Regions from separate parts of the Hydrogenovibrio sp. genome, predicted to be linked through region 1. Evidence: predicted binding sites of a transcription regulator. Region 1 holds the regulator's gene; each other region holds the start of a gene.
What was found. Region 1 encodes PhoB, which activates phosphate uptake and scavenging genes when phosphate is short. Its sites were predicted from a motif close to GNNTGTCATAAAACTGTCANAT; they were not measured.

Region 1 (10,178 bases):
AGCCGCCAAGCCGGTGCCGAGGTGTTGCTGCTTGGCATTCGTCTGCCCACCAATTACGGCCCGGCCTACGATGCGTTACTGCAAAAGACTTTTCAGCAAGTCGCCGAACGCAACCAACTGCTCTTTGACCCGTTTTTTCTGGAAACGGTGGTGATGGACCCGGATATGGCGCAAGATGACGGTTTACACCCCAACGCTCAAGCCCAGCCGACCATACTCAAACGCGTGCAACCGCTGATTGAACAGCTCATTACCCAAAAACCGGCCAAGGCCGCGTAACCCTGAAAACGGCCAGGCCTGCGATTTTTACGCATTGCTGCCGCCTTTGCAAAGCGGCGAGTCCGCGACATCCGGGCGGGCTTCCCATTCCGCCAGGCTGAACGTATGCAACGCCAGCGCATGAAATTGCGGCATTTCATCGCTCAGCGCTTTGTACACCGCCTGATGGCGTTTGACTTTCGACACACCGCCAAACTCCGCCGCCACCAAGGTGAGTTTGAAATGTGATTCATCCGCCGGGCCGGAATGCATGTGGCTTTCGTTTTCCAGTTGCAGAAAGGTGACATCAAATGCGTCTTTCACTTTGTTTTCAATTTGTGTCTGTAAGCTCAACTTATAATCCTCTATAAAATATCTCTTTCAGATTGTCCGAATCATGAAGAGTATAATGGTTTTCGAATTGAATCAGGAGATCACTATGCGATTAAACACGCAACTCAACCGACTCATCCCTTTTGCCTTGCTGATGTGCTTGGCGTTGGGCGCGCAAGCCTCCGCAGACGGTTCCGCCGGAAACGACGGCAAACTGAAACCGGTTCCGGAACTGCAAGACCCACCGTCTGACCGTTTTCCGGGCGACCCGGCCGAACACCATGCGGTTTATATGTGGAACAAAGCCGACCCGGCCTACCAGCACAGCATTTTGAATTCCATCCAAGCGATGATCAAACGCTACGGTGATAATGTCGATATCGCGGTGGTCGCCATCGGCCCAGGCATTCATGTATTGGCCAAAAAGCCGCAACGCGAAGTGGAACCCCTGACCTACGAACGCGTCGCCAGCTTCGCCAAAGACTACAATGTGCGCTGGATTGCCTGCGGTAACACCATGAACACCCTGCATTGGACCGACAAGGACATGCGCCCATTTGCGGAATATTCCGAGGTGGGGGCCGCGGCCTTAATGGAACTGCAGGAAGAAGGCTATAAACTGTTGGTCTGGTAAATTTTTACTGCACAGCCAAGCCGATAGCAAAAAGCACCTTTTCAGGTGCTTTTTTTTTGCATTTTCACTCTATCCGATTTTAACCGATGGTTTCATCGCGGCTCAGGCATCACCATAAAACCGGGAGCTTTGTCGGTCGTTGCCCGCTCAAACTTCAGAAAACGATGCATCCGCAGCAAGCGCAATAGAAAATAGATGGTGGTTAACTGCACCATAATCAACGGCACCCACAACGCAAAATAACCGGAACTGCCGAATTCCACCAGGCCTGAGTACACCAAGCCGATATTCAGCCACAGCACCAGCTGCACTTCAAAAGCAAACCCCGGGCACACCATCGCAAAGGACGACGCATCCGAACGATTTTCCGCCATCTGCTTGAAAAAGCCACTGCGTTTCATCACCATCAAGCCAAACAAACCGACCAACACCGAAATGCCCGCGCCAACCGTGAATACCAGCAGGTGATAATTGACATTACGCTCCAACTGCAAGGCATGCATATTAGCAATATCCGCGCGATATAACCCCACCACGAACATACCGATAATCACCACCGGCAACAACAATGTCACGGATGCAGATGCCGAAATGCCTTGTTTGAACATGGATTTAAAGCCCAGCATCAATTTGATGCCCGCCAAAATCGCCGTCATTCCCATCACGATGTAGGACAAACTCATGCCAATCAAGGCAATCCACGGCACTTTGGAGAACCCTAAGGCGCCCAACCCCACGGCAATCATCGCAAATGAGAAAATGGCAATCAACTGCGACAGGTTGGCGTTTTCACTGAAATCCAGGTTGCCATTCACCAAGCGCAGCCAATACACCGAAAAGATTTTCAACGCCAAGACCAGCATGGCGATGAAATACACCCCGGCGCCGACAAACAAGAAGTCGATTAATTGCGCCCGAATCCCCATCCAGGTCACTGGGTCAAACAGCCCCGGAATGAACAAAGCGCCAAGAATAAAAAATACATTCATGGTCATGGTAAGGGTCAAGGGAATCGCCATTAACTGAACTTCCTTATTGGACGCTTTTAGGGCGGTGTATTCGGCACTCTGTCGAAAACGGTTGAATCCCCTGAACCACCGGAACAGTAAAAAGAAATGCAAGGAAGCGGACAAAATAATGCCGCCGATGTAAGTTTGAATCAACAGATTCAACGCATCGGTTTTCCCGAAATGATTGGCGAGCAAGGTATTGAAGTCGATAAACGCATTGCCCGGATGGGCAGTCATATAGTTAACGACAAAAAAGAACGAGGCGGTCATCCCGGCCGCACCCAGCGGCGCGAGGATGTGTAAGATTTGGAACTGAAATGGTTTCATGACTAACTCCTTATTGAGATAACTTTCCAACACTTAACTTCACGACAATGATTGTTAACGGCCGGAAAGCGCCCGTGCCGTGTTCCTCGTCACACGGATTGAGCGATAATAAGTTCTAGTTAGCGTTTTTATGTATATATAAGAAATAGCTTATATAAAATCTTTCCCCATATCAACCTTTATTTATATATAAATTTATTTTATAACAGGCCGTCGACCGACTTAAGGACGAGTTTCGCTGCGTTCCGCCAGTAAGCGATCCAACTTTTCATGTAAAGCGGCCATTTCAGTCTCCAATCGGTCCTGGTAGGCTTGTTCCTGCTGATGAACAACCTCTTCTTCCTCGGCCAGCATTTTTTTATGCTCTTCATCCAGCACTTCCACCACTATCCCGATCATCATGTTCAGGAAAACGAATGCCGAGAAGAAGATGAACGTCAGATAATAAATCCAACTTAAGCTGTACACCGCCATGGTTTCGTACATCACATCCGTCCAGTCCTCAAAGGTGGCGACTCGGAATAGGGTCAACAGCGAAATGCCCAAATCGCCCCACAGTGTCGGGTTAATGTCGGCAAACAACAAATTACCGATGACAGCGTACAGATAAAAGATAATGAACATCAACAGTGCGACATACCCCATGCGCGGCAAGGCGGTAATCAAAGCGCTAACCAGCACTCGCAGTTCCGGAATAAACGAAATCAAACGCATGACCCGGAACAGACGCAGCATCCGCGCAATCAAGGCATACTCGGAATCGTCCAACGGAATCAAACTCACCACCACAATGGTGAAGTCAAAGACATTCCAACCTTTCTTAAAGAAGTCTTTCAACCGGTCTTCCGCCGCCATTCGAATCAGGATTTCAATCAAAAAAAACACCGTCACGCCATAATCCATGACCCACAGGAACGTGAGCGCCGTTTCCGGTAGATTGTAAGTGCGCACCCCGATCAGAAGTGACGAGAGGATAATCACGGAAATAACAAATAACTCAAACGCCTTGTTGTCGCGAATGTGTTGAAATTTAGACTGAAACGCTGTCCACGTCATAATCACCCTTCCATTAAAATAAATGATTAACCAAATAAACCAAGTTTATAAATTGACGTTATTTTACTGCAAAGAATGGGATTTGAATTGTTAAAATAAAACTTCTTAGAGAGCTTTGTACGGGTGGGACGCGAGTAAAAAATGAGATAGAATTTTTCTGAATTAGGCGGAAAACGACGCTAATAGCGAGCTATTAACGAGTTTTTCAACGACATTCAGGAAAATTTTAGCCATTTTTAGCCGTGTATCCATCTCGTGCAAGGCTCTCTTCTAACACGCTTAACAAAGGTCAAAAACCATGCCTAAAATTAAAGTATCAGGACAAGGAGAATGTGAATTTGACGGCCAGTTTTCATTACTGGACGCATTGGACGACGCCGGGTTTGATATGCCCTACAGTTGTCGCGGCGGCAATTGCGGTGCCTGCGAAGTACGGTTGGTTTCCGGTGATGTAGAAGAAATTCAGGATCCGGTCTATGAAACCGATAACGGTTATATTTTGACGTGCAGCGTGATTCCCTTATCGGACATTGAAATCGAATTGGTTTAATGGGTTCGCAGAAACTGAAAAACCACCGGCCCCGGTGGTTTTCATCTCAAACGAAAAAAGCCCTCCGAAGAGGGCTTTTTGACAAGGATAACAAGTAATTACTTGTTGATGATCGCGCGGTATTTCTCAACCATGTTTGCTGGTAGAGGAATGTAACCGTCTTTCACGACATCTTGTTGACCTTTTTGAGAAAGAACCAAGTTCAAGAATTGTTTCACGACTGGCTCAAGAGGCTTGTTCGGTGCTTTGTTGACGTAAACGTAAAGCACGCGCGCCAAAGGATAAGTACCGTTCAACGCGTTCTCAGGCGTGGCCGCTACAAATTTACCGTCGTCTTTCTTAGAAAGCGGAACCGCTTTAACACCGGCTGTTTTATAACCGATACCGGAATAACCGATGCCGTTCAAAGAAGATGTAACGGATTGAACAACGGAAGCCGAACCTGGTTGCTCGTTTACAGAAGACTTGTAGTCACCTTTACAAAGCGCTTTCTTCTTGAAGTAACCGTAAGTACCGGAAACGGAGTTACGCCCGTAAAGCTGGATAGACTTATCTTTCCACGCACCTGTCAGACCAACACCACCCCAAGTTGTGATATCGTTTTTCGAACCACACTTACGCGTTGAAGAGAAGATCGCATCCACTTGTGGAATCGCCAAGCCTTTGATTGGGTTGTCTTTGTTGACGTAAACCGCTAACGCATCGATTGCAACACCGATTGCAGTAGGCTTATAACCGTGTTTTTTCTCGAACATGGCCGTTTCTTTAGACTTCATTTTACGGCTCATAGGACCGATGTTAGAAGTGGATTCCGTCAATGCCGGAGGAGCCGTTGAAGAACCAGCGGCTTGAATTTGAATATTGACGTTAGGATAAGTACGTTTAAACTCTTCAGCCCAAAGCGTCATCAAGTTCGCCAAGGTATCGGAACCAACAGAAGACAAGTTACCGGAAACACCGGAAACTTTTTTGTATTCTGGAATAGCAGAATCCACACCGGCAGCATAAACAGTGTTAGAAATCACGGCGGTCGCAAGACCCATTGCAATTAGTAGATTGCGTTTCATTACTTCTTCTCCTAAAAAATAGAAAGTATTTATCTTTATAGACAGGAAGAATTATGAAGCGCTGGCGTAACATCCAAATGAAACAAAAATGACAGTTATGTGACACATTTCAAACCCGCCCGACAGGCCTGAAAACTCACCATACATCAAATATATTGCAATATATTTGTCACATTATCCCAATCGTCATGTAATTTTTTATACAATTCCTGCTTGTCAGAATCGCTCAAATTGAAAAGAGAGACACTCAATGGAATTTCGGGACATTAATGACATAGAAGACGCCACCAGCAAAAGCCGAAAGGAGATGTTTCGATTCGGCTCCGCCCTGCTCTTCATCATCCTCATCATGCTTTTCTCCGCCAATTTGCAACTCGGAACCGGAACGGTCAGTGTTGAATTGGTGATTGCCGCTATGATCGGCGGCTACATGGCCATGAATATCGGCGCCAATGACGTGGCCAACAACGTCGGGCCGGCGGTGGGCTCCAAAGCGTTGACCTTAACCGGTGCCATCATCATTGCAGCGATATTTGAATCCGCTGGCGCCTTGATTGCCGGTGGCGACGTCATCAGCACCATTAAAAAAGGCATTATCGACCCCGACCTGATTGAAAACGGCGACACCTTTGTCTGGCTGATGATTGCCGCACTCTTATCCGGTGCCATCTGGCTGAACCTGGCCACGGCCATGGGCGCGCCGGTATCGACGACTCACTCGATTGTTGGTGGCGTACTGGGTGCCGGTATTGCCGCCACCGGTTGGGAAATCGCCAACTGGGATAAAATGGGAGCCATTGCCGCCAGCTGGATTATCTCGCCGGTGATCGGCGGCCTGATCGCCGCCATGTTCCTGCTCTGGATCAAACGCAGTATTACCTATCAGGACGATATGCTCACCGCGGCCAAAAAGATGGTCCCCATCCTCATTTCCGTTATGGCTTGGGCCTTTTCCACCTATTTAATTTTAAAAGGCCTGAAGAAGATTTGGCACACGGACTTTTTAACCGCCTCGCTGGTTGGGGTCGCGATTGCATTCGTTATCTACCTGGCCGTCCGTCCGATGATCGCCCGTCAAGCCATTGGCCTAAAAAGCAGTAAAGCCAGCGTTAACACCCTGTTTACCATTCCATTAATCTTTGCCGCCGCTCTGTTGAGTTTCGCCCACGGGGCCAATGACGTTGCCAACGCCGTCGGCCCGCTGGCGGCCATCAATGATGCCGTACAAAGCCACGAAGTCTCTACCAAAGCGGAAATTCCGCTGTGGGTCATGCTGATCGGCGCCATCGGTATCAGTTTAGGCTTGCTATTGTTCGGACCGAAGCTGATTAAAACCGTCGGTTCGGAAATCACCGAACTGGATCAAATGCGGGCCTTCTCGATTGCCATGGCGGCCGCCATCACAGTGATTCTTGCCTCGCAATTGGGCTTGCCGGTCAGCTCCACCCACATTGCCGTGGGCGGGATTTTTGGTGTCGGCTTCCTGCGTGAATACCTGAAACGTAACTACGCCAAGACCCTGCAACAGATTCGTGACCACCACGAGGGGGTTAATCAAGCGGAAATCGAACAATACATCGACCGTTTCAGCAACGCGAGCTTGCAAGAAAAGAAAACCATGCTGGCGGAACTCAAACAACATAAAGCCGAAGTGGAGCTGTCCAAAAAAGAACGTAAATCGTTGAATAAGGTGTATCAAAAAGAATTGGTCAAGCGCTCCGCTTTCTTGAAAATCGTCGCCGCCTGGGTGATTACCGTGCCGGTTTCCGGCATTCTCGCCGCGATGATTTACTTCACCATCCGCGGGATGATGTTACCCTAAAATGATGTTGCCGTAAGCCATCCCCCTTTCGAAGCGTCAACTGAACATTCATTTCAACCAGGCCTGGTGATTCCATCATTCCCGCCAGGCCTGGGCATTTTCTTTGTTGATTAACCTTCCAACCAACACCGCTACTTATGTTAATGCACCGCTTTCTTACGCGGAAAATCACAACGGAAAGTTGAGCCTTTGCCATATTGGCTTTTAATCACCAGCTTGGCCTCATGGCGCTCCAAGATATGTTTGACAATAGCCAACCCCAAACCGGTTCCACCTGTGTCGCGTGAACGCGCCGTATCCACTCGGTAAAAACGCTCCGTCAAACGACTGATGTGTTCCTGAGAAATTCCGATGCCGGTATCTTCCACCTGAAAATGCGGCCCTTTTTCATCTTCATACCAGCGCACGGTGATTTCCCCTCCGTCCGGCGTATAACGAATGGCATTGGAAATCAGATTCATCAACACACTTTTCAACGGTTCCTCATAGCCTTTCAAGGCCAAGCTTTCGTCCAACTCGAACGTAAAGGTGTGTTTCCCCTGACTCATCTGGGTGGCATCTTGCTCCATCTTTTTGAGAATTTGTGCAATGGGGACGGTTTTCTCTTTATCCACCAGTGTCTCCGATTCCATCGCCGATAACGTCAAAAGGTCGTTGATAATGGACTGCATGCGCTCCGATTGATTATGCATCTGTTCCAGCGGCTTTTCCCAAATCGAATCCGGCTCCTGACCGTCCATCATCACTTCGATATAACCGTTTAAAACGGTTAAGGGCGTGCGCAATTCGTGCGAGGCATTGGCAATGAAATCACGGCGAATTTGCGCCAAATTGTAGAGTTCGTGAATGTCTTTAACAATCAGCAGCTTATGCGCCTGAAAATACGGAAACAACTTTAAACTGAACACCCGCTGAATGCCGTTCAACGACGACAAAATCACCGATTTGTCATAGACACCCGCTTTGAGGTATCGAATGAAGTCCGGGTGCCGTAATAGGTTTTCGATTTTGCGGTGCGTATCGCTGTGTTTCAGCTTAAACAGTTTTTTGGCGGAATTATTGAACCATTCAATTTGATTGGCTTCGTTGAGCGAAATAATGGCGTCCGGCACCGTCATGGAGGCGGCGAGAAATTGTTCGGATTTATAAAATTGCAGGTCGGCGTGTTTTTCCAGCGAGCGCTGTTTACGTGAGACTAGGTACCCCAGTTCACCCCATAATCCGGAGCCAGGCGGATAAGACACATTGGGCGTGCCTTTCATCCAAAGTTCGAAACGATAGATACTGTAAAGCTGACGAGCCATGTAGAACAGCACATAACCGACAAACGTGGCCATCCACCAATCGGTCACCCATGCGATGAACAGTGCCAACCAAACACTGGTGATGATCCAGGTGAGTTCCCGCGTAATTCCTTTTGACACTGAATCGTTTTCCTCTTAATCAACAGAGAAACGATAGCCAGCACCTCTCACGGTTTGAATCGTATCAGAGGCCCCGACGGGCTCCAATAGTTTTCTGAGACGTCGAATGTGAACATCGACCGTTCTTTCCTCGACCACAACATTCTCCCCCCAGACCTGATCCAATAGTTGGACCCGTGTATAAACCCGGTTGGAGTGCGTCATAAAAAAGTGCATTAACTTGAACTCTGTTGGCCCAAGTTTAACTTCTTGGTCATTGACTGTAAAACGGTAACTGGACAAATCCAGTTTCAAATCGCCGGTTCGAACCACATCCAAGGCATTCTTTTCAGGCGATTGACGGCGCAAAAGCGCTTTGACGCGCGCCACCAACGCACGCGGCGAAAAAGGTTTGACCACGTAATCGTCGGCTCCGGCTTCAAAGCCTTGCACCTGATCGTTTTCTTCCCCACGCGCCGTCAGCATAAGAATGGGCGTACTGGCGATCTGGTCGTTTTGACGGATACGCTGAGCCAGCGAAACACCGGAAACCCCCGGCAGCATCCAGTCCAACAATACGCAATCCGGCTGGTGCTCCAACAACATTTTCCAGCCTTGCTCTGCATTCGGGGCTTCGATGACTTTGTAATTCGCTGCTGTTAAGGTGAAATTCAACATGTCTCGAATCGCGGCTTCATCTTCAACCACTAAAATGCATTGCTCTGTCATAAGTCTTTCTCACTAAGATTCCAGCGTGTTTAGAAATTCATCCAAACGATCACTGTCTAGGTTACGCATATCCATCCCCTGAACCAGGTAGATGATACTTTCCACAATGTTTCGGGCATGATCCGATACACGCTCGGATGCGCGCAACGCAATGATCATTTCCATCAAACATTCTACTTGATCCGGCATTTCTTTCAGAGAGGTTTTCAAATCCACCATGGCTTTGGCAAAAATGTCATCGATCAATTCTTCTTCCTGAATGATTTTACCAGACCCTTCAGTGGAAACACGAGCAAACGAATCCAAAGCGGTTTTCAACATGGCGTTGGAGCGAGTCGAAATATCCATCAACTCAACATAGCCCGGCAATTCGGCGCACTTCACTTCATGCTCTTTTCCGAACACGATGACCATTTTCGCGATTTTAACAATCTCGTCGCCCATACGTTCCAGGTCGATGGCGATGCGAATGGCGGCAATAATCAAACGCAAATCGGAAGCCGTCGGTTGCTGGCGCGCCAATACTTTCGCACACAAACGGTCGATTTCCATTTCCGCTTTGTTAATCGCTTTGTCAAACGCGATGATTTCCACCGCTTTTTCGGTATCGCCGCTGCCTAAAGCGACCAACGCCGTTTCGAACTGACGCTCAACCATCCCTCCCATTTCCAGAATGTGGTTGAACAAATCTTCCAGATTACGGTTCAGCATTTCCGAAATGTGTGAGCTGAATTCTTGTTTTTCCATGTGATGATTCTCCTGATTGTTCTTATAACGATACTCAACCTAATGCAATTTCACTTAACCATAACGACCGGAAATGTAATCTTCGGTGCGTTTTACTTGCGGATTCGTGAACAGAGAGTCGGTATCGGTATATTCGATCAAATCTCCCATGTACATGAATGCGGTATAGTCCGACACACGTGCCGCCTGCTGCATGTTGTGCGTGACGATCAAAATGGTGAAGTCCTTTTTCAGCTCGAAAA
Region 2 (10,178 bases), 320 kb from region 1:
GCGATATCAACGCCGCCGTCAAGGTAGTCTTTAACCAAACGCACTTCTTTGCCTAGCTTTGCAGACAAATCGGCTGCAACCGGCGCCAAAGAGAACTCTTCTGCATATTCACCTTCCGTCGGACGCCCCAAGTGAGACATCAACATGACTTTTGCACCGGCTTCCGCCGCCATTTTAATGGTTGGCAAAGATGCACGGATACGCGCATCAGAAGTCACTTTTCCATCCTTAACCGGAACGTTCAAATCTTCACGAATCAATACTCGCTTTCCAGCCAAGTCCAAGTCAGACATTTTAATTACAGACATATTCAGTCCTCTTTCTTAAAGTTTAAAAACACTTTTCACTCGGGAAAAGCGCATTCGATTGTCAAAAATTCATTTTTCTTTTCCGCACTGAATCAATGCCGACAAGAAAAATGAATAAAAGACCGGGTCAGAGAACCCGGCCTTTACCGTCACGAATGACGCTTAGTGCGTTCCTACGTGCTCAACAACGCGCATCATGTTACAGGTATAACCGTACTCGTTGTCATACCATGCAACGACTTTAACGAAAGTAGGATCTAGTGCGATACCTGCTTTAGCGTCAAAGATGGATGGGTGAGAATCACCACGGAAGTCAGTTGAAACATTGGCTTCTTCAGTGTAACCAAGTACACCCGCCATTTCGCCTTCAGACGCTTTCTTCATCGCGGCACAAATGTCGTCATAAGAAGTGTCTTTTTCAAGCTCAACCGTTAGATCAACAACTGACACATCAGACGTTGGTACACGGAAAGCCATCCCCGTCAACTTACCGTTCAACGCTGGCAATACTTTACCGACCGCTTTCGCTGCACCAGTAGAAGAAGGGATGATATTCTCAAGAATACCACGACCACCACGCCAGTCTTTCATAGAAGGACCGTCAACGGTTTTCTGAGTGGCGGTTGCCGCATGAACAGTTGTCATCAGACCACGCTTGATACCGAAGTTGTCGTTCAAGACTTTCGCCACTGGCGCCAAACCATTAGTTGTACAAGAAGCGGCAGAAACGATTGCTTGACCAGCATATTCTTCATGGTTAACACCGTAAACGAACATTGGCGTGTGGTCTTTAGAAGGCGCGGATTGAACCACTTTTTTCGCACCGGCGTCGATATGTGCCTGACAGGACTCTTCAGTTAGGAAGAAACCAGTACATTCGATGACTAGGTCAGCACCTACATCAGACCACGCTAGGTCAGCTGGGTTACGCTCAGCGGTGATGCGGATGGTTTTACCGTTCACAACCAAGTTACCGTCTTTCACTTCAACTGTTCCGTCAAAACGACCGTGAACAGAATCATACTTCAGCATATAAGCTAGGTATTCAGGATCTAAAAGATCGTTAATTGCAACAACTTCAATATTTGCAAAATCTTTTGCTGCTGCGCGGAAAGCCATACGACCGATACGGCCAAAACCGTTAATACCAACTTTAATAGTCATTCTTATTTACTCCTAAAATACGCCAGACCCGACCGGCAAACCAGCCAGGCCTGGTAAAAAATGAAATGGGTTATTTACCAAGAACCTTGTTCGCGGTGGCCACCACCTTCTCAACAGTGAAGCCGAACTCTTTGAACAGCTCACCCGCTGGAGCAGATTCACCGAAGGTTTTCATGCAAACGCAATCACCGTCCAGGCCAACATACTTGTACCAAGACTCCGCCACACCGGCTTCGATCGCAACACGCTTAACGCCTGGAATCAACACGGAATCACGGTAAGCTTGATCCTGCTCGTCAAACGCATCCGTTGACGGCATGGAAACAACACGCACGTTTGCATCCATGGCTTCAGCAGACTCAACCGCCAAACCAACTTCAGAACCGGTCGCAATAAAGATGATGTCTGGTGTACCGTCACAATCTTTCAGTACGTAACCACCTTTTTCGATGTTTTTCACTTGCTCAGCCGTACGCTCCATTGGCGTCAAACCTTGGCGAGAGAAAACCAATGCAGTCGGTGCGTCACCACGCATAACCGCCAGTTTCCAAGCCACAGCCGACTCAATCGCGTCACACGCACGCCATGTTTGGAAGTTTGGAATCACACGCATCGTCGCCATTTGTTCGACCGGTTGGTGTGTTGGGCCATCTTCACCCAAACCGATGGAATCGTGTGTGAAGACATAAATCGTACCGATTTTCATCAAGGCCGACATACGCAAGGCATTACGCATGAACTCCATGAACATGAAGAAAGTAGCGCCGTAAACCTTGAAACCACCGTGCAGAACCATCCCGTTCATCATGTGCGCCATACCAAACTCACGCACCCCCCAAGACAGGTAGTTACCGTTTGGATTCGCATGATTCACTTTCACGGTGCCAGACCAGTTCGTCAAGTTAGACCCGGTCAAGTCAGCGGAGCCGCCGAACATTTCAGGCAAAATCGGTCCCATCGCTTCGATCGCGTTTTGAGACGCTTTACGTGAAGCGATGTTTGGCATCTCGTCTTGCGTTTTAGCGATAAACTTATCCATTTCCATTTCAAAGTTCGCTGGCAATTCACCGGCCATGCGACGTTCAAATTCCGCCGCCAATTCTGGGAATTCAGCACGATACGCTTCAAACTTAGCGTTCCATTCCGCTTCCTCTTTCGCGCCCTGCGCTTTGTGGTCCCAGCCTTCATATACGTTTTCCGGGATCACAAACGGCTCGTGTTCCCAACCTAGGTTTTCACGCGTCAACTTAATTTCTTCGTCACCCAAAGGGGCACCGTGACAGTCGTGCGTACCACACAGGTTTGGCGAACCGAAACCGATTGTCGTACGGGTACAGATCAGCGTTGGTTTGTCGTTAATGGACTTGGCTTCACGGATGGCTTTATCGATCGCATCGGCATCGTGGCCGTCAACGTCACGAATCACGTGCCAGTCGTAAGATTCAAAACGGCCCGCGACATCACGTTCCATCCAGTCAGAAATGTGACCGTCGATGGAAATATCGTTATCATCCCAGAAAGCGACCAGCTTACCAAGACCCAAAGTACCGGCCATGGCCGCCGCTTCATGAGACAAACCTTCCATCAAACAACCGTCACCCATGAAGACATAGGTATAGTGGTTCACGATGTCGTGGTTTTGTTTATTGAATTGCGCCGCCAAAGTGCGTTCGGCAATCGCCATACCCACCGCGTTTGTCAAACCTTGTCCTAGAGGACCGGTCGTGGTTTCGATACCCTCGGCATAACCGTATTCCGGGTGCCCGGCTGTTTTAGCATGCAATTGACGGAACTGCTTAATGTCTTCCATTCCTAGGTCAAACCCAGTCAAATGCAACAATGAATAAATCAGCATGGAACCGTGACCATTCGACAAAACGAAACGATCGCGATCGGCCCAGTTTGCATTGGTCGGGTTGTACTTCATGTGGTCATTCCACAAGACTTCGGCGATATCAGCCATCCCCATCGGCGCGCCTGGGTGACCAGACTTGGCTTTTTGGACGGCATCCATGCTCAACACACGGATCGCATTGGCTAGTTCTCTACGAGTTGACATTGGCAACTTCCCTCAAGTTATAAAAATTCGGTGTCCTTATTCACTTTAAATTTTTGGCCTTTTTGACCCTTTTTGAAAGTGACAAGTGCAAAATTGGACGAACATTTTCTCTCAAAATGACAAAATCATCAAGTTTTCTTATCTTTCAGCGGAGAAATAAGCACTGAAAAAAATTGGTTTTTTTCACTATTTCTTCACGCAAAACCTAATAAAACAACCGTATAGGCGGCTTGGAGTATATGATGCTTTTGATTTGCACCAGGCTGTTTGAAAGTTTTATGAAAGGCGCTCCAACCCAAAATAAATCCCTTAAAATCTATGCTAGAATCAAAATGGCTTGACGTTTTCTCTTTTCAAACAAGGAGTTCGCTATGCCTCTCAGACTGAAAGACCTCGTAAAAACGGCCAAAGCCAATATTAATGAAATCACTTGCGACCAGGTTGAAGACTATCGGGCGCAAGGCTACAAAACCCTCGATGTCCGCGAAGCCGCGGAATACCTTGACGGCACCATCCCCATGTCTCTGCATATTCCCAGAGGTATTCTGGAACCCAAGTGCGATATGTGTTTTGAAGGACATGAATCGGAGTTGTCGGACCTGAACCAGCCCTGGATTATTTTTTGCCAAGCCGGCGGGCGCGGCGCACTGGCCGCTTACACCATGAAACAGATGGGCTATACCAATGTAATCAACCTGGCCGGGGGGTTCAATGCCTGGAAAGCCTTTGACGGGGCGATTGAAACGCCCCCAATTGAAGACGGCTTGATTCGTTGCGACCACCCTTGGAACCCGGGGTTCCAAGGCGAATAACCCACATTTGGCTGAAACAGGACTTTCTAGGCCGTCTCAACGGCGGCCTGCTTTCGAGCCCGCCACCCGTCATGGAAATTTTCATACAGCGACAAGGTCGCCGGAATCACCAACAAAATCAATAAGGTCGAAAACATCAACCCAAAGGCAATGGACGCCGCCATCGGAATTAAAAACTGCGCTTGCAAGGACGTTTCAAACAGCAAGGGGGTCAAACCGGCAATCGTTGTCAGCGAGGTTAGAAACACCGCTCGAACCCGCTGCACCACCGCTTCCTCCAACGCCTGATTAATCGCCATGCCTTCTTCACGAAGCCGCTTGTAGAAACTCACCAAAATAATCGAATCGTTAACCACAATGCCGGACAAACCGAAAAAACCAAACAACGATAAAATCGTCATATCGATGCCCAGCACCCAGTGCCCCATAATCGCACCGATCAAACCGAACGGAATCGCCATCATCACCACCAGTGGCCAGCCATAGGATGCGAATACCCAAGCCAACACTATGTAAATCGTCGCCAACCCGATCAGCAACCCGATTTTCATATCGCCCATGGTTTCGGCCTGATTGGCACTCTGCCCTTCCATCGAATAACTCAATCCGTATTGCGCCACCAATGTTTTCAACGTGGTTTCTTCTAGCTGTGCCAAAATGCGATTGGCGTTATTCACACTTTTATCCACTTCCGCCTTAACCGTAATCGTCAACCGGCCATCCACATGACGCACCGCATCAAAACCTTGCTTGTTTTTCCATTTCGCGACCGAACTCAACGGCACACTTTGCCCGTCCGGCGTCATCACCTGCATGCTCCCCAGCGTCGCCAACTTAGCCTGCTCGCCACGCGGATACTGCACCCGAACCTCTACTTCGTCCTCACCATCGGTAAAAATTTGCGCCAACCGTCCGGAAAAGGCATCCGACAATTGCTGCCCAAGCGAGGCATAGGTAAAGCCCAGTGCCTGCCCTTGCGGCGTCAATTCATAAACCAACTGTTCTCGCCCGTACGGCAAATCGTCTTTCACCCCCGACACGCCGCGAATTTGCGACAACACCTGTTGTAAATCCAGCGATGCTTGTTTCAATACGCTCGGATTCGCGCCCCAAAAGCGAACTTCGATATCGCTTCCCGGCGGACCGTTACGCGGTGCTTCAATGGACAAAACGTCCAGACCTGGGACTTTTCCGGCTTTCTCCTGCCACACCTTGATGAACTCAGGGTTACGGGTTTCACGCTGATCCGACTCCACCAGTTCGATATTAATGCCCCCGAAGTTAGCCCCGGTTTCCCCGTTATTGGTTTCGTTATGATGCACCACTGCTGTTTTAACGATGCCCGGTTCCAAAGCTTGCTCCGTCTCCAGCAACGCCTGATAGAGGTTATCCACATAGCGCGCTGTCACCTCTGGCGGCGTTCCGGCCACAAAACGCACATCCGCCAACAAACGCGTCGATTCCGGCGACGGAAAAAACACAAACGCAATCCGCCCACCGGCCAGCAAACCAATGGCAAAAATCATCAACGCTAAGGTGGAAGCCAAGGTAATGGCACGATGCGACAATACCCAACGCGTTAAGCGCCGGAATTGCACTTCACGAAAATGGTCAATCGCATTATCGAGCCGATAACGGAAAGAACCCTCTTTCGGCGGTTGAATCTTTTTAAAGGCATGGCGTAAATGCCCCGGCAGCACCGCAAAACTTTCCAACAGCGACGCCATAATCACCGCAATAATGACCAGCGGAATCGCAAACAGAATGTTCCCGATTTCGGCTCCAATCAACATCAAAGGCACAAATGCCGCCGCCGTGGTGATGGACGACGCCGTGACCGGCGCCAGCATCCGGTGCGCGCCACCTTCGGCGGCTTGCAGCGCCGGTTCGCCCATTTCATAATGGGCCAGCGCGTCCTCACCGACCACGATGGCGTCATCAACGATAATCCCCAAGGCCATAATCAAAGCGAACAAACTGATCATATTGATGCTACCGCCCAGCAGATACATGATCATCAGCGTCGCCATAAACGAAATCGGAATCCCGACCGCCACCCAGAAGGCCACCCGACCGTTCATAAACAAATACAGAATCAGAATCACCAGAATCAAACCACCCACGCCGTTGTTCAGCAACAACATGATCCGCTCGTTCACCAGTGCCCATATTTCGTCATACACTTTCAACTGAATACCGCTCGGCAACGTCGGTTCGGTTTTCGCCAGCCAGTCTTGCATGATTTTTGACGACTTCAACGTATCACCGGACTCGGCGCGTTGCAGTTTCATTTCTATCGCAGGGTGCCCTTCTACCATAATGATGGGCGCATTCTTTTTCGGGCGACGCTCGATATTGGCGATGTCCCCCAACAGAACATTCTGGGTATCGGACACCACCAGCGGCAAGCGTTCGAAGTCCACTTCACTTCGTCCTTGTTTGATGGCCCGCAAATCGCGCACACTGTCGTCATCGCCCACCGAGCCAGCCGGAAAATCTCGGCTCATGCCCGCTAACTGGCTGGAAATGTCTTGCATGGTCAAGCCATAATTTTCCAAGGCTTGCTGCGGCACTTCCACCGCCATTTCCTCTTCCGGCATCCCAACGTAATCGACCTTATCAATGCCTTGGTCCAGCAACTGACGCTCAAATTGACGTGCCAGGTGACGCAACTCTCTTAAGTCACCGTTATCGCTGATCAACAATAAACGCGCCACCATCTCATATCGGATTACGCGGCTGATCATCGGGGTTTCCGAGTCCTGCGGCAAGTTGCGCAACTCATCCACTTTCTGCTTCACCTGATCGACCGCTTCGATCATATTGGTGCCTTCCTTGAACTTCAGGGTAATCGACGAAATTCCCAAAGCGGACGTGGAGGTCATTTCGTCCAGGTTATCAATATTGCGAATCACCCGCTCAATCGGATCGGTAATCGACGTCTCCACATCCTCGGCATTCGCCCCCGGCCACACCACTCTCACGGTCGCATAATCGAGTTCAAAATTCGGGAAAAACTGAACATTCAGTTTCATTAACGCCACCAAACCCAGCAAAATCATGACAATCATCATCAGGTTGGGCGCCACTTTATGGCGGGCAAAAAGCCCGATAAAGCCGTGCGACTTAAAGCGATTTTTATGCGGGTGATACCCCGAATAATCCTCTGGATGCTCTTCCGGACGGGTAATATGCGACATCTATTCCACCACCAACACTTTCAAACCGTTGATGGCATTCGGCAAATGGGTAATCGCCACCTGAGTGTTATCAGGGAAATCCCCGCGAATCATCGCCCAAACATGGCCATCCACCATGACTTCACCGAGATTTTCAATCGTCATACTTTTCAGCTTATTATCAACAATCGTGTAAATTCGGTCCGCACCATACACAGCTGAATAGGGCACCGCCATCACATTCGGCACAGGCCGACCATAAAGATTCACCTGCCACAAATCACCAGGCCTGGCGGTTTTAACCGTCGTCGGCACGGCAAAAAAAGCGTCCAAACCGCTCGGCGTCGCTTCCCCGGCCAAACGTTTCAGTGGCAATTTATACACCTGCCCGTTCAGCTTTAACTCAGCTTCCAGGGTGACGCCGTCTTCAAGCGCGTCGTAAACTTTGTCCAACTCAAAACCGGGAATTTTGGCCCGCAGTTCGAGCGTATCCAATCCATAGAACGACACCATCGGTGAATTGGCGGCCACACGATCACCTTCCGAGACCGAGACTTTAGCGACCCGCCCGTTATAGGGTGCCACCAGCCGCCCACGTTCACGGTTCACTTCCGCTTGCGCCAAATTCGCCTGCGCCTTTTCCAAGCGCGCTTTCAATTGGGCGACCTTGGCTTTATTTTCCTCAACCGCCAGTTGCGCACCGACCACGGTATATTCTTGTCGCACCAAAGCTTCTTTGGTTTTCTCCACCGTCGATTTGGAGGCCAAGTCCTTTTTAATCAATTCAACGTTACGCTCCACGTCATTCTGTTTAATTTTCAGAACGCGTTTTTCTTTATCCAGGCGCTTACGATTCGCTTCATACAACAGGCCTTGGATACGCAATTCGGCCTCGGTATCGGCCACATCCGCCTTAGCAATCTGATACGGCAATTCGATGTCCGCTTCCGCCAGCGCGACCAGGGAATCGCCTTTCTGAAAAGACTGGCCTTCTTTGACCGGCAGGCTTGCGACAACGCCGGCCACCGGTGCCGCCGCCGTGACCAATGCATTGGACTCGACCGTGCCGAATAGCGAAATCACCGGTGCCAAGCTTTCCGACTGGGCCGTCATGGCCGTCACCGGCCACACCTTTTCCTGAACCTGAACCGGTGGTTGGGCCGGTTTGGTCATTTTCAAAATCGCAAACAGGGCCACCGCCCCCAGCACAATCAGTAACGGCACCACCCCTTTTCGCATTATTCTCAGTTTTTGTAACACCGCCATAGGTTCCTCTTTCATCCTCGGGTCATCACACCCACCACACAGGGCATTCCCGGGTTCTTAAGCAAACAAGAGTCCAGATTATAATGTATCCATTTTAAAATACGTAACCCATGCACCCACAACCACATAAAAAATACTAATCCAAAGCCATTCAAAAAAACGCGCCGTAAAGACTTGCACCCATAACTTATATAAATAGAATTTATCAAGAGATTATTATTATAAATAACCTTATTTTTTATAGGAGAGAGATAGGTATGAAAAAGTCCGTACTCAGCATTGCCTTGCTAACCGGGGTGGCTTTGACCGCTCAGGCCAATCAACCGACCGAAGCGGAAGCACGTAGTTTGGTCAAAGACTACATGAGCCAGTTAAAGCCCGCTTTAATGAAAAGTATGAAGCAAGGTGGCCCGGTCAATTCCATTGAAGTTTGCCACACCAAAGCGCCGGCCATTGCCAAAGAACTGTCTGAAAAAAGCGGCTGGAACATCAATCGTGTCAGCCTGAAGCCACGCGGTGCAACCGCCACACCGGACGCTTGGGAAAAAACCGTTCTGGAACGCTTTGACGCTCAACTGGCCGAAGGAAAACCAATCAAAGGCATGGAAGTTTCCCAAGTTATTATTATGAACGGTGAAAAACAATACCGTTACATGAAAGCTATCCCGACAGCAGCGGTCTGCTTGAACTGCCACGGAACCGATGTTCAACCGGCGGTCAAGAAAGCCATCAGTGAATACTACCCTGACGATCAGGCCGTGGGCTATTCCAAAGGCCAGATTCGCGGTGCCTTCAGTTTCACCAAAGCGCTGTAACAGCGACCTCTAAAACCGGCCAGGCCTGGTCGGTTTTCACTTTCGAACCGCCCCTCTTACGATTTCGATTCCACTTCCCATTGATGATGCCCCGGCTTGTTTCGAAAACTGACCGGCTCCTGATGAATCATCACATCGGCATTCTCGAAACGACGGAGTAAACTTTCCGTCACCTCTTCGGCGATTTGATGCCCCATCCACAATGAAAGATGGTCATCCAGCTCCAAATCCAATTGAATAAACACCGTCGGCCCGGAACGAAAGGTCCGCAAATCATTAAACCCGCGTACCTGAGGGTGATTTAAAACAATCTCCCGAATCTCGTCACGCATGCTATCCGGCAACTCACGATCCAACAATTGGTTGGCCGAGGCCACCGCCAGCTTCACCGCCTGCCAACCAATCCAAGCCCCAATCACCAAGCCCAGCGTCGCATCCACCCAAAACCAAGCGGACAACAACAACCCGACCATCACCGCAAAGTTCGCCCCCAGGTCGGATAAATAATGCAACGAATCCGACTCTATAGCCGAAGAATGCGTTTTACGAATCACATAACGCTGAAACACCACCAA
Region 3 (10,178 bases), 800 kb from region 1:
GGCTTGGAGTACATCGTTCCGGCCGATAAGGTCGTGAAGCTGGCCAAAGGCAAGCTGAACTATATTGATCGTTACAATGTGTACATTACTTATTCCCGTTGGAAGTCGAACGTGCCGGTGATGTCAGTCGATCATTTGCAAAGTGCGGAAGCGGAAGCGGCTTATGCCGGTATTCCGGGCATTATCCCGGCTTTCAAAGTGGCCGAGTTGGATCGCGCCAGTTATTTCGATCCGAAAAATGGACGCCCTTTCTGGCCTCACGAATCGGTTCCGCGTTTGACAAAATTGTTCGACCATATTATTCAGGTGTTGGATCGGGATCCGGCATTAAATAAACTCTGGCGCGCCAAAAAACGCAACTGGAAAGCGATTGATTCCAATATGAAAACGTATTTCCTTGTGGATGCCATCGATAAATCCGTCAAGGATGCCGATAATTTATTGGTCGAGGATGATGTGAAAAAAGCGGATCCCGAGGCGCTGAAAAAGCTGAAGAAACAACTTCGTTACCTCGGGCAAGACGTTTGAGCTTTTATCGTTTGATTTGTTAATCCTGTCTATTTCGGGAATTGGTAGTAGGTTTCGTTCAGGTAATCGACAACTTCTTCCCGCTCGTCGTCAAACCACCCCACATTTAAGTTACTGTCACAATAAGCAACGGCTTTTTGTAGGTCAGTATAGTTATGAGGTTTCATTTTGGTCAGGCTCGGTTTGTTGTAGCCCATATCCGCATGGCATTTTGCGCAGTTGGCATCATCGTATAGGGCTTTGCCCGGATGCACGTCGGCATAGGCCAGTATCGGAGAGACCAAAAGGCCGGCTAAAAGAGTATTGCGCGCTTGTTTCATAGTGCTGCCTCCAACATTTAAGTGTGATGGTTTAAAAGGGTATGGAATACGTAACACAGGTTTCATTCTACTGAAAACCGATTTGATTCCACATAAATGTTTTTGCTTGTATATTAGATGGAATTTATATTAGAAAATGCTTATTAAAAGGTTTGGGTTTTATTAGCATCAATGTCTCAATTTCACCAGGCCTGGTGAATATTAAATGACTGAAAAGAAAGGGGCTTTTTTCGGCGACTTCGATTAAAATGCGCGCCGGACACCTTTTTGTAATAAGTCACTGCTAACAGGTGTGGGAAAAGCCCGTTAAAGACAATGACACAAAGGAATGAATATGGTCGAACAAACGTTTATCAAAGGCAAGGACGCCTGTCTGGAAGACTCCATCAACCGGATGCAGGCACAGTTGGCATCCGCCGGATTCGATATTGAAGAAGCTTCTTGGCTGAATCCAGTGCCGAATGTCTATTCGGTCCATATTCGTGATCAAAAATGTCCGGCCTTGTTTACCAACGGTAAAGGGGCGAGTCGAAAAGCCACTTTAGCCAGTGCATTGGGTGAGTTTTTTGAACGTTTGGAAACCAATTACTTCTTTTCCGATTATTATCTCGATGCCTCCCCTGAGTGGTTGTATTTTACGGACGAAAAACTTGTCGCTTGTCGCGAATTTAAATCCCTGTTACCCGAATCGCTTTGGAAAATCTACGATGCCGATGGCGAGATGGAAGGCGAGGACTTGCTCAGTTTGAACGATGCCACAGAGGGGATTCGTTGTTTGCCCATGACGGCAGCAAGTTCCGGCGAGACAATTTATTTTCCGATGAATTTATTCAGCAACCTCTACGCGAGCAATGGCTTGAGTGCCGGGAACACCTCAACAGAAGCGTTGGTTCAAGGTTTGTCGGAAGTGTTTGAGCGTTGGGTGAAACGTCGTATTTTGACCGAAAACCTGTGTTTGCCGGAGGTGCCGGAATCTGTGGTCGCGCAATACCCGAATGTGATTCGTGCGCGGGATGCGCTTCGTGCGCAAGGAATTGATGTATCGATTCGAGATGCATCGTTGGGAGGGCGTTTCCCGGTGATGAACGTGACCTTGTTTGAACAGAAAACCGGCCGTTGCTTTGCCTCTTTCGGCGCTCATCCGATTTTTGAGGTGGCGTTGGAACGAACCTTGACCGAATCGCTTCAAGGGCGCAGTTTGGACCTGCTTGACGGCTTTCAGTTGCCGGTGTTTGATGAAGCGTTGGTGGCGGACGACGAAAACATTGAAAATCATTTTATCGACTCCAGTGGCCTGATTCACGCGCGCTTTATTTCCCATCAATACGACTTCGACTTCGTCGCCTGGGATTTTGAAGGGGATACCCAAGCTCAATTCAACGACTTGGTTGCGAAAATCCATCAACAGGGTGCGGAAGTTTACTATGCCGAGTACTCGCATTTTGGCGTGCCGGCTTGCCGTATTGTCGTGCCGGGCATGTCGGAGGTCTTTCCGTTGCATGAACTGCTGGATAATAACCAAAACCGCGGTCGAGCTTTACGGGAGTTATTGGAAAGTTTAGTGCAGTCCGACGCGCCGGATCGATTTGAAACCACGTTTGATGCCGTGGAATCTCTTGGTTTTTCCGAGCATCAAGGGGTGGCCAATTTGATTGGGCTGTTACCGGATGCAAACTCTTATTGGAAAAAATTCAAAATTGTCGAATTGCAGATGTGGTTGGCTTTGGCTAACCGAGAGCATGAAACCGCCTACGATCTTCTTCAGGCCAGTCTGTATTTTGTCGACGATGCAGAAATGTTCACGTTTTACAAAGCCTTGGGCTTTGCGCTGGAAATTTTAATGGAGAACGAACTGGCGGCGTATCCGCTATCGGTACAAAAACAGCTTTTTGGTGACGCTGTGGTGGATAAGGTATGGCGTAATATTGACGGCGAAGAAGTGTTTGGCGGTTTGCCGATGGGAATGGCGGCGTTTGAGGCCAGTCAAAGCCATCAGGCATTGTTGGGGGTATATCAACGGGTTCGTACGGTTAAGGCGCAAGACTGGCAATGAAACCGTCGTAGGGTTGATGCTTTTTCAACACTTAAGCGGTTTTAAATCAACACAAAAAGTCGGAATTTGATAAAATGGCGGCCAGATTTTATCAACCGAATAATACGCAAAGGCCCGAAGTTGAAACGGGCCCAAGCTTGCCTGAGATTGAAATAGGAAGCCACAATGAAACTGGATTTTTTAGATTTTGAACAGCCGATTGCCGAATTGGAAGCCAAGATCGACGAGTTGCGTCATCTGGATGGCCAAGACATGGATTTGCTAAAAGAAGTGTCGGCACTGGAAGAGAAAAGTAAAAACCTGACGCAGTCCATTTTCAGTCGTTTGTCGGACGTTCAGGTCGCTCAAGTGGCGCGTCACCCGCAACGTCCGTATATGCTGGATTACCTGAAAGAAATCTTTACCGACTTTAAGGAAATGCACGGTGATCGTGCGTTTGCTGACGATGCGGCGATTGTCGGTGGTCTGGCGCGTATCGACGGCCAACCGGTGATGGTGATCGGTCAGGAAAAAGGCCGTGACACGAAAGAAAAAATTCATCGTAATTTCGGCATGCCGCGTCCGGAAGGGTATCGTAAAGCGCTGCGTTTGATGAAAACGGCGGAACGTTTCAATTTGCCGATTTTAACCTTTATTGACACGCCGGGCGCTTATCCGGGCATCAATGCCGAAGAACGTGGCCAATCCGAAGCCATTGCCCGTAACCTGATTGAAATGTCCGAGTTGACGGTGCCGGTGATTTGTACCGTTATCGGCGAAGGCGGTTCCGGTGGCGCGCTGGCCATCGGCGTGGGGGATGTGACCATGATGATGCAATACAGCACCTACTCGGTCATTTCGCCGGAGGGCTGTGCGTCCATTTTGTGGAAAGACGCCGCCAATGCGGCTGATGCGGCCTCGGCATTGGGGATTACCGCGCCAAGACTGAAAGAGCTTGGGTTGATTGATGTGATTATCGAAGAACCTTTGGGGGGCGCGCATCGCGACTCGAAAGCCGCGGCCTCCGCTTTGAAGCAAGCGTTGCTGAGCCAGATGGAAACCCTGTCGAAACAGCCGGTGGACGCTCTATTGGAAAACCGTTACCAGCGCTATATGCAATATGGTAACTTCGACGTGGCTTAAACGCCATTTCGAATTCGAATACCATGTCTTTTTCAAAGGTTGAGTCAGCGGTTTCCTCGCTGAGCGACCTTTATACTTCCGAATACCGTTTTTTGGTCGCCTTCAGTGGCGGACTGGATTCCAGCGTATTGTTGGATGCCTTGTCGAAACATTTTCCGGCGCATCGCTTGCAAGCCGTTTACGTTCATCATGGGTTGCAGCCCGACGCGGATGACTGGGAAATCGTTACCCGGACTTTTTGCGAAGCCCGAAACATTTCCTATCAGGCCATTCGGGTTACCGTGCCCGAGTCGTCTCGTCAAGGCATGGAATCCGTGGCTCGTCAAGTCCGCTACAAGGCGCTTTATGATGTGTTGGATGATAAGACGGTTTTATTAACGGCGCACCATCAGCGTGACCAGGCGGAAACCTTTTTATTAAGTGCGTTGCGCGGTGGAGGCTTGGCCGGTTTGGCGGCCATGCCGTTTGAAAAAACCGTCTGTCATGAAGGCAAAGTGGTGCGGCATTGCCGACCACTGTTACATATCCCTTATGACGCTTTGAAAGCCTATGCCGCGCATTATCAATTGAGCTGGGTGGAAGACCCATCCAATCAGGATGTCGCCTTAAAACGCAACTTTATTCGTCACGAGTTGTTCCCTAAAATTCACCAGGCCTGGCCAAATTGCGAACAATCGTTTGCGCAGAGCGCGCAGCATTTATCGGAAAGTCTGGGGTTGTTGGACGATTTAGCGCAATCGGATTTGCAAAACTGTATTGCCAATCACTATCAGTTGACACTGCGACCTCTTGTCGATTTAGGGATGTCGCGAGTGAAAAACGCTTTGCGCTATTGGGCCAAAACGCAGGCGCCGCAGGTAACGCTTAACGCCAAAGTGTACGATTGGGTGGAAAGCTGTTTGAACAATCACAACCCGCAGGCGCATCCGAAATTAAAGCAAGCTCAATTGACGTTCCGTGTTTATCGACAAACGCTCTATGCGTTGCCGGACGCTCTGCCGACGGATTACCGAGTTCCTTGGGCAGCATTTGATCCGGCCCAATGGTATTTTTCCGAACCCTTCGGTGTCTGTTTTGAAATTGACCAGGCCTGGCCGAAAGCGCAATTGGCATCTTGCTCGGTGCGGGCGGTGACTGAGGCGGAAGCCGAAAAGCTGGGCCCGAAAACACATTTAAAAAAATGGTTTCAACTGCATGGCGTGCCGCCTTGGGATCGAAACCGTTGGCCGGTACTGGAAATGGATGGCAAAGCGGTGGCGATACTGGGGAAGGATACGAATTCTTCTGACCGGGATTGACGCAATCAAAGATTGCTCAAGGCTTGGGGTTACGGTATAATTAGCTTCCATTCTGATTACCCAATTCCGGTGGGTGCTTTATTCCAAACAAAGCTCTCAATTTGCTGAATTAAAGTCTAAACTAAAGTGATTTCATGACAAAGTTTATATTCGTTACTGGTGGTGTTGTTTCTTCCTTAGGAAAAGGAATTGCCGCTGCTTCTCTCGGGTCGCTTCTGGAAGCCAGAGGCCTCAAAGTCAGTATGTTAAAGATGGATCCGTACATCAACGTCGATCCAGGCACCATGAGCCCGTTCCAGCATGGCGAAGTGTTTGTCACCGATGACGGTGCGGAAACCGATTTGGATTTGGGGCATTACGAGCGCTTTGTACAACGTAATTTCACCAAACGGAACAGTTTTTCGACCGGCCAAGTGTATGAAAAAGTGATTCGTAACGAGCGCCGTGGTGATTATTTAGGCGGTACGGTTCAGGTGATTCCGCACATTACCGACGAAATCAAACACCGTATCAAGCTGGCAGCGGCCGGCGCCGATGTGGCGCTGGTGGAAGTGGGCGGCACCGTTGGGGATATCGAATCCTTGCCGTTTTTGGAAGCCATCCGCCAGTTGGGTGTGGAAGTCGGTCGTGAACGCGCCATGTTTATGCACCTGACCTTGTTGCCTTATATTGCGGTGGCCGGCGAAGTGAAAACCAAACCTACCCAGCACTCGGTCAAAGAATTGCGTTCCATCGGGATTCAGCCGGATATTCTCATTTGCCGTTCCGAACGTCCGTTGGAAGAATCGGAAAAACGCAAAATTGCATTGTTCACTAATGTGGAAGAGCAGGCGGTTATTAATTCGCTGGATGCGCGTACCATTTACGAAGTGCCGAGAATGTTGCACGAGCAAGGCTTGGATGAGCTGGTTACCAATCGTTTCCGTCTGGATGTCCCTGTAGCGGATTTGTCGGATTGGGATAAAGTCGTCGATGCGCAGTTGAACCCGAAAAAATCGGTCGATATCGCGATGGTCGGAAAATACGTCGATTTGACCGAAGCTTATAAATCCTTGATTGAAGCTTTAGTACACGGCGGGATTCAGACGCTGACGCAAGTGAATATTCACTACATCGATTCGGAAGACATCGAAAAATCCGGTACCGGCGTGATTGAAGATATGGATGCTATTTTGGTTCCGGGTGGTTTCGGTGAGCGTGGTGTGGAAGGCAAAATCGAAGCCATTCGTTATGCGCGTGAAAATAAGATTCCGTATCTGGGAATTTGTCTGGGCATGCAAATGGCGGTCGTGGAATATGCCCGTCACGTTGCCGGCATGACGAATGCGCACAGCACAGAGCTGGACGCCAAGACACCGACGCCGGTGGTCGCCTTGATTACCGAATGGACCGATGAAGACGGTAAAGTAATCGAACGCGACGAGACCGTTGACTTGGGTGGTACCATGCGTTTGGGCGGCCAAGGATGTTTGTTGGCAGAAGGCACTAAAATGCAACAAATTTACGGTGATACGTTGATTCGTGAACGTCACCGCCATCGTTATGAAGTGAATGACGGTTACATCGCCAAGCTGGAAGCGGCTGGTTTAATCATTTCCGGTCGCTCAGAAGACGGTAATTTGGTGGAAACCATTGAAATTGAAGACCACCCTTGGTTTGTGGCCTGTCAGTTCCACCCGGAGTTTACCTCTACGCCACGTAACGGTCACCCGTTGTTTAAAGCGTTTGTGGAAGCGGCAAACGAACACAAAAATTCTTAATTAAGAAGGCATTGAAATGAATTTATGCGGTTTTAATGTTGGCATTGACCAACCTTTATTTTTGATCGCCGGCCCGTGTGTGATCGAGTCGGAACAGTTAGCGATTGATACAGCGGGGCAATTGAAAGAACTGACCGATTCATTAGGCATCCCATTCATTTTTAAATCGTCTTACGATAAGGCGAACCGTTCGTCCACCAAGAGTTTTCGCGGACCGGGGATTGAAGAAGGCTTGCGTATTTTACAAAAAGTAAAAGACGACATCGGTGTACCGGTTTTGACCGATGTACATGAAGACACGCCTCTGGACGAAGTGGCGTCGGTGGTGGATGTGATGCAAACCCCAGCTTTCTTGGTGCGTCAAACCAACTTTATTCAAAACGTCTGTCGCCAGGGCCTGCCGGTCAATATCAAGAAAGGCCAGTTTCAGGCTCCGTGGGATATGGTTCAAGTGGTATTGAAAGCCCGTGAAGTCGGTAACGACCAAATCATGGTCTGTGATCGCGGTACGTCGTTTGGTTACAACACCTTGATTTCCGATATGCGTGGTTTGGCCTCCATGCGCCAAACTGGCTGCCCAGTGGTGTTCGATGCAACACATTCCGTGCAACAACCGGGTGGACAAGGCACCACGTCCGGTGGACAACGTGAAATGGTACCGGTTCTGGCTCGTGCCGCCGTCGCAGCCGGGGTGTCCGGTGTCTTTATGGAAACCCATCCGGATCCTGCGAGTGCCTTGTCGGACGGCCCGAACATGTGGCCGTTAGGCAACCTCAAGCCGTTATTGGAAACCTTGAAAGCCCTTGATGATGTGGTTAAGGAAAAAGGGTTTATCGAAACCCTGTCATAGATTGGGTTTTCGGCTAAAAATACGAATTTGTCATCCGTCTGCCATATTCTGTTTCTAGAATGGGTAAGATGAACGAAAAGAATCTGAGTAAAAAAAGAAAATAGGAAAATGCATATGTCATTGATTAAAGATATCAAAGCTCGTCAAGTCATCGACTCACGTGGTAACCCTACGGTTGAAGCCGATGTCATCTTGGAAGACGGCTCAAAAGGCCGTGGTATTTCTCCGTCAGGCGCTTCGACCGGCTCCCGCGAAGCCATTGAATTGCGCGACGGCGATGCGTCGAAATTTGGCGGTAAAGGTGTTTTGAACGCGGTGAATAATATCAATACCGAAATCAAAGCCTGCTTGCTCGGTAAAGATGCCACCGACCAAGTCGCGATTGACAATGCCATGATCGAGTTGGACGGAACCGACAATAAAGCCCGCTTAGGCGCCAATGCCATTCTGGCGGTGTCGATTGCGGTGGCGCAAGCGGCGGCAAAATCCAAGGGCTTGCCATTGTATGCTTACCTGAAAACGGATGATTATAAAATGCCGGTTCCAATGATGAATATCATCAACGGTGGGGAGCATGCAGACAACTCGGTCGATTTCCAGGAATTCATGATTATGCCGGTCGGCGCACCGTCCATGTCGGAAGCCATTCGCTATGGTGCTGAAATCTTCCATGCGTTGAAAAAAGTATTGCACGATAAAGGCTACAACACGGCCGTCGGTGATGAAGGCGGTTTTGCACCGGACCTGAAATCGAATGAAGAGGCGATTCAGGTGATTCTGGAAGCCATCGAAAAAGCTGGCTACAAAGCCGGTGACGACATTATGATTGCAATGGATGCGGCGTCTTCCGAACTGTATAAAGACGGCCAATATTACCTGGCTTCGGAAAACAAAACGCTGTCTTCCAATGAAATGGTTGACTTGTTGTCCGGTTGGGTCAGCAAATACCCGATTATTTCGATTGAAGACGGTTTGGACGAGTCCGACTGGGACGGGTTCAAATATCAGACGGAAAAAGACGGCAAGCGCCTGCAGATTGTCGGGGATGACTTGTTCGTGACCAACCCGAAAATTTTAAAAGAAGGGATCGAAAAGGGCATTGCCAATTCGATTTTGATTAAGATCAATCAGATCGGTACTTTGACCGAAACTTTCCAAGCGATTCAAATGGCCAAAGACGCCGGTTACACGGCGGTGGTGTCTCACCGTTCCGGTGAAACCGAAGATACCGTCATTGCCGATATCGCTGTGGCGACTGGCGCCGGACAAATCAAAACCGGTTCCATGTCCAGAACAGACCGTATCGCGAAATACAACCAGCTGATTCGTATTGAAGAAGAACTGGGCGACAAGGCGGTTTACCCTGGAAAAGACACCTTTTATAACCTGAAATAATTCGGGTCAATCTTGAAAATCATCTACATTGCGCTCGCAATTGTTATTTTGATTCTACAGGTTCGTCTACTGTCATCGGACGGTGGCGTGGGCGAACTGATCTCCCTTCAAAAAAATCTCGATGAACTGCACGCCAAAATCGATGTGTTGGAACAAGACAATGCTTTGCTTCGTAAAGAGGTGAAAGATTTGCAATCCAGTACACAAGCGATTGAAACCATTGCCCGTCAAAAATTGGGCATGATTGGTGAGGATGAAGCCTTCATTAAGATTATCGAATTGCCGAAATCATCCCCAAAAACGCTTGAAAAACAAACCGGTATCGAAAACGGTGAGACGCCTGACGCGTCTTCGAAACCGGCTCCGTAACGCTTAGCGTTGATTTTTCAGAAACACGTAAACGGCTCCGGTGCCGCCATCCTTAGGCTGTGCGCTGCAAAACCCAAGTACATCGGGAATTTGCGGTAAACGATAGTTCACCAGGTTTTTGAGGATTGGGTAATCGGAATCCGAATGGTAGCCTTTGCCGTGCACGATAATGAGATAGCGGGCTTGGTTTTGTAAGGCATCGTGAACAAAATGCTCTAAAGCTTTTTCGGATTCCAATTCGGTGTATCCGTGTAAGTCCAGGCAAAAGGGTGTCTTGAAATCACCTTTTCGCAGGCGCTTGAAATCCTGTGCTGAGCAATTTGGGTGTTGATATTCAATGTATTCAAATGCGGATACGCGGGACGGCCAGGCCTGGTCGTTTTCCTGAAACAGCTCACCGGGTTCACGAGAATTCGAATGGCGTTTGTGGCGCAGGGGCGGCTGCGATTTCGGCGTACCCGTTGCGACGGTTTTACGCGGATT

Region 2: tkt (transketolase) is a predicted target of PhoB. The motif match lies at 3,797-3,818, and genes of this name have one in related genera.
Region 3: eno (phosphopyruvate hydratase) is a predicted target of PhoB. The motif match lies at 7,957-7,978, and genes of this name have one in related genera.

The regions. Positions count from the first base shown of each region.
Region 1 is NZ_OZ223196.1:567,200-577,377, reverse strand. Features, by position in the region: gene AC0KH7_RS02730 (arylesterase) at 1-279, shown strand, start outside; gene AC0KH7_RS02725 (BolA family protein) at 307-612, opposite strand; gene AC0KH7_RS02720 (DsrE family protein) at 698-1,225, shown strand; gene AC0KH7_RS02715 (TsoY family (seleno)protein) at 1,318-2,562, opposite strand; gene AC0KH7_RS02710 (ion transporter) at 2,785-3,618, opposite strand; gene AC0KH7_RS02705 (2Fe-2S iron-sulfur cluster-binding protein) at 3,917-4,168, shown strand; gene AC0KH7_RS02700 (PstS family phosphate ABC transporter substrate-binding protein) at 4,267-5,235, opposite strand; gene AC0KH7_RS02695 (inorganic phosphate transporter) at 5,486-7,057, shown strand; gene phoR (phosphate regulon sensor histidine kinase PhoR) at 7,198-8,481, opposite strand; gene phoB (phosphate regulon transcriptional regulator PhoB) at 8,497-9,189, opposite strand; gene phoU (phosphate signaling complex protein PhoU) at 9,202-9,936, opposite strand; gene pstB (phosphate ABC transporter ATP-binding protein PstB) at 9,991-10,178, opposite strand, start outside.
Region 2 is NZ_OZ223196.1:247,092-257,269, reverse strand. Features, by position in the region: gene AC0KH7_RS01175 (phosphoglycerate kinase) at 1-308, opposite strand, end outside; gene gap (type I glyceraldehyde-3-phosphate dehydrogenase) at 471-1,472, opposite strand; gene tkt (transketolase) at 1,543-3,531, opposite strand; gene AC0KH7_RS01160 (rhodanese-like domain-containing protein) at 3,903-4,343, shown strand; gene AC0KH7_RS01155 (efflux RND transporter permease subunit) at 4,370-7,543, opposite strand; gene AC0KH7_RS01150 (efflux RND transporter periplasmic adaptor subunit) at 7,544-8,788, opposite strand; gene AC0KH7_RS01145 (Tll0287-like domain-containing protein) at 9,046-9,603, shown strand; gene AC0KH7_RS01140 (cation diffusion facilitator family transporter) at 9,660-10,178, opposite strand, start outside.
Region 3 is NZ_OZ223196.1:1,369,082-1,379,259, reverse strand. Features, by position in the region: gene AC0KH7_RS06670 (hypothetical protein) at 1-528, shown strand, start outside; gene AC0KH7_RS06665 (c-type cytochrome) at 558-848, opposite strand; gene ycaO (30S ribosomal protein S12 methylthiotransferase accessory factor YcaO) at 1,183-2,901, shown strand; gene AC0KH7_RS06655 (acetyl-CoA carboxylase carboxyltransferase subunit alpha) at 3,067-4,023, shown strand; gene tilS (tRNA lysidine(34) synthetase TilS) at 4,047-5,321, shown strand; gene AC0KH7_RS06645 (CTP synthase) at 5,456-7,081, shown strand; gene kdsA (3-deoxy-8-phosphooctulonate synthase) at 7,098-7,931, shown strand; gene eno (phosphopyruvate hydratase) at 8,046-9,326, shown strand; gene AC0KH7_RS06630 (FtsB family cell division protein) at 9,339-9,695, shown strand; gene AC0KH7_RS06625 (Smr/MutS family protein) at 9,699-10,178, opposite strand, start outside.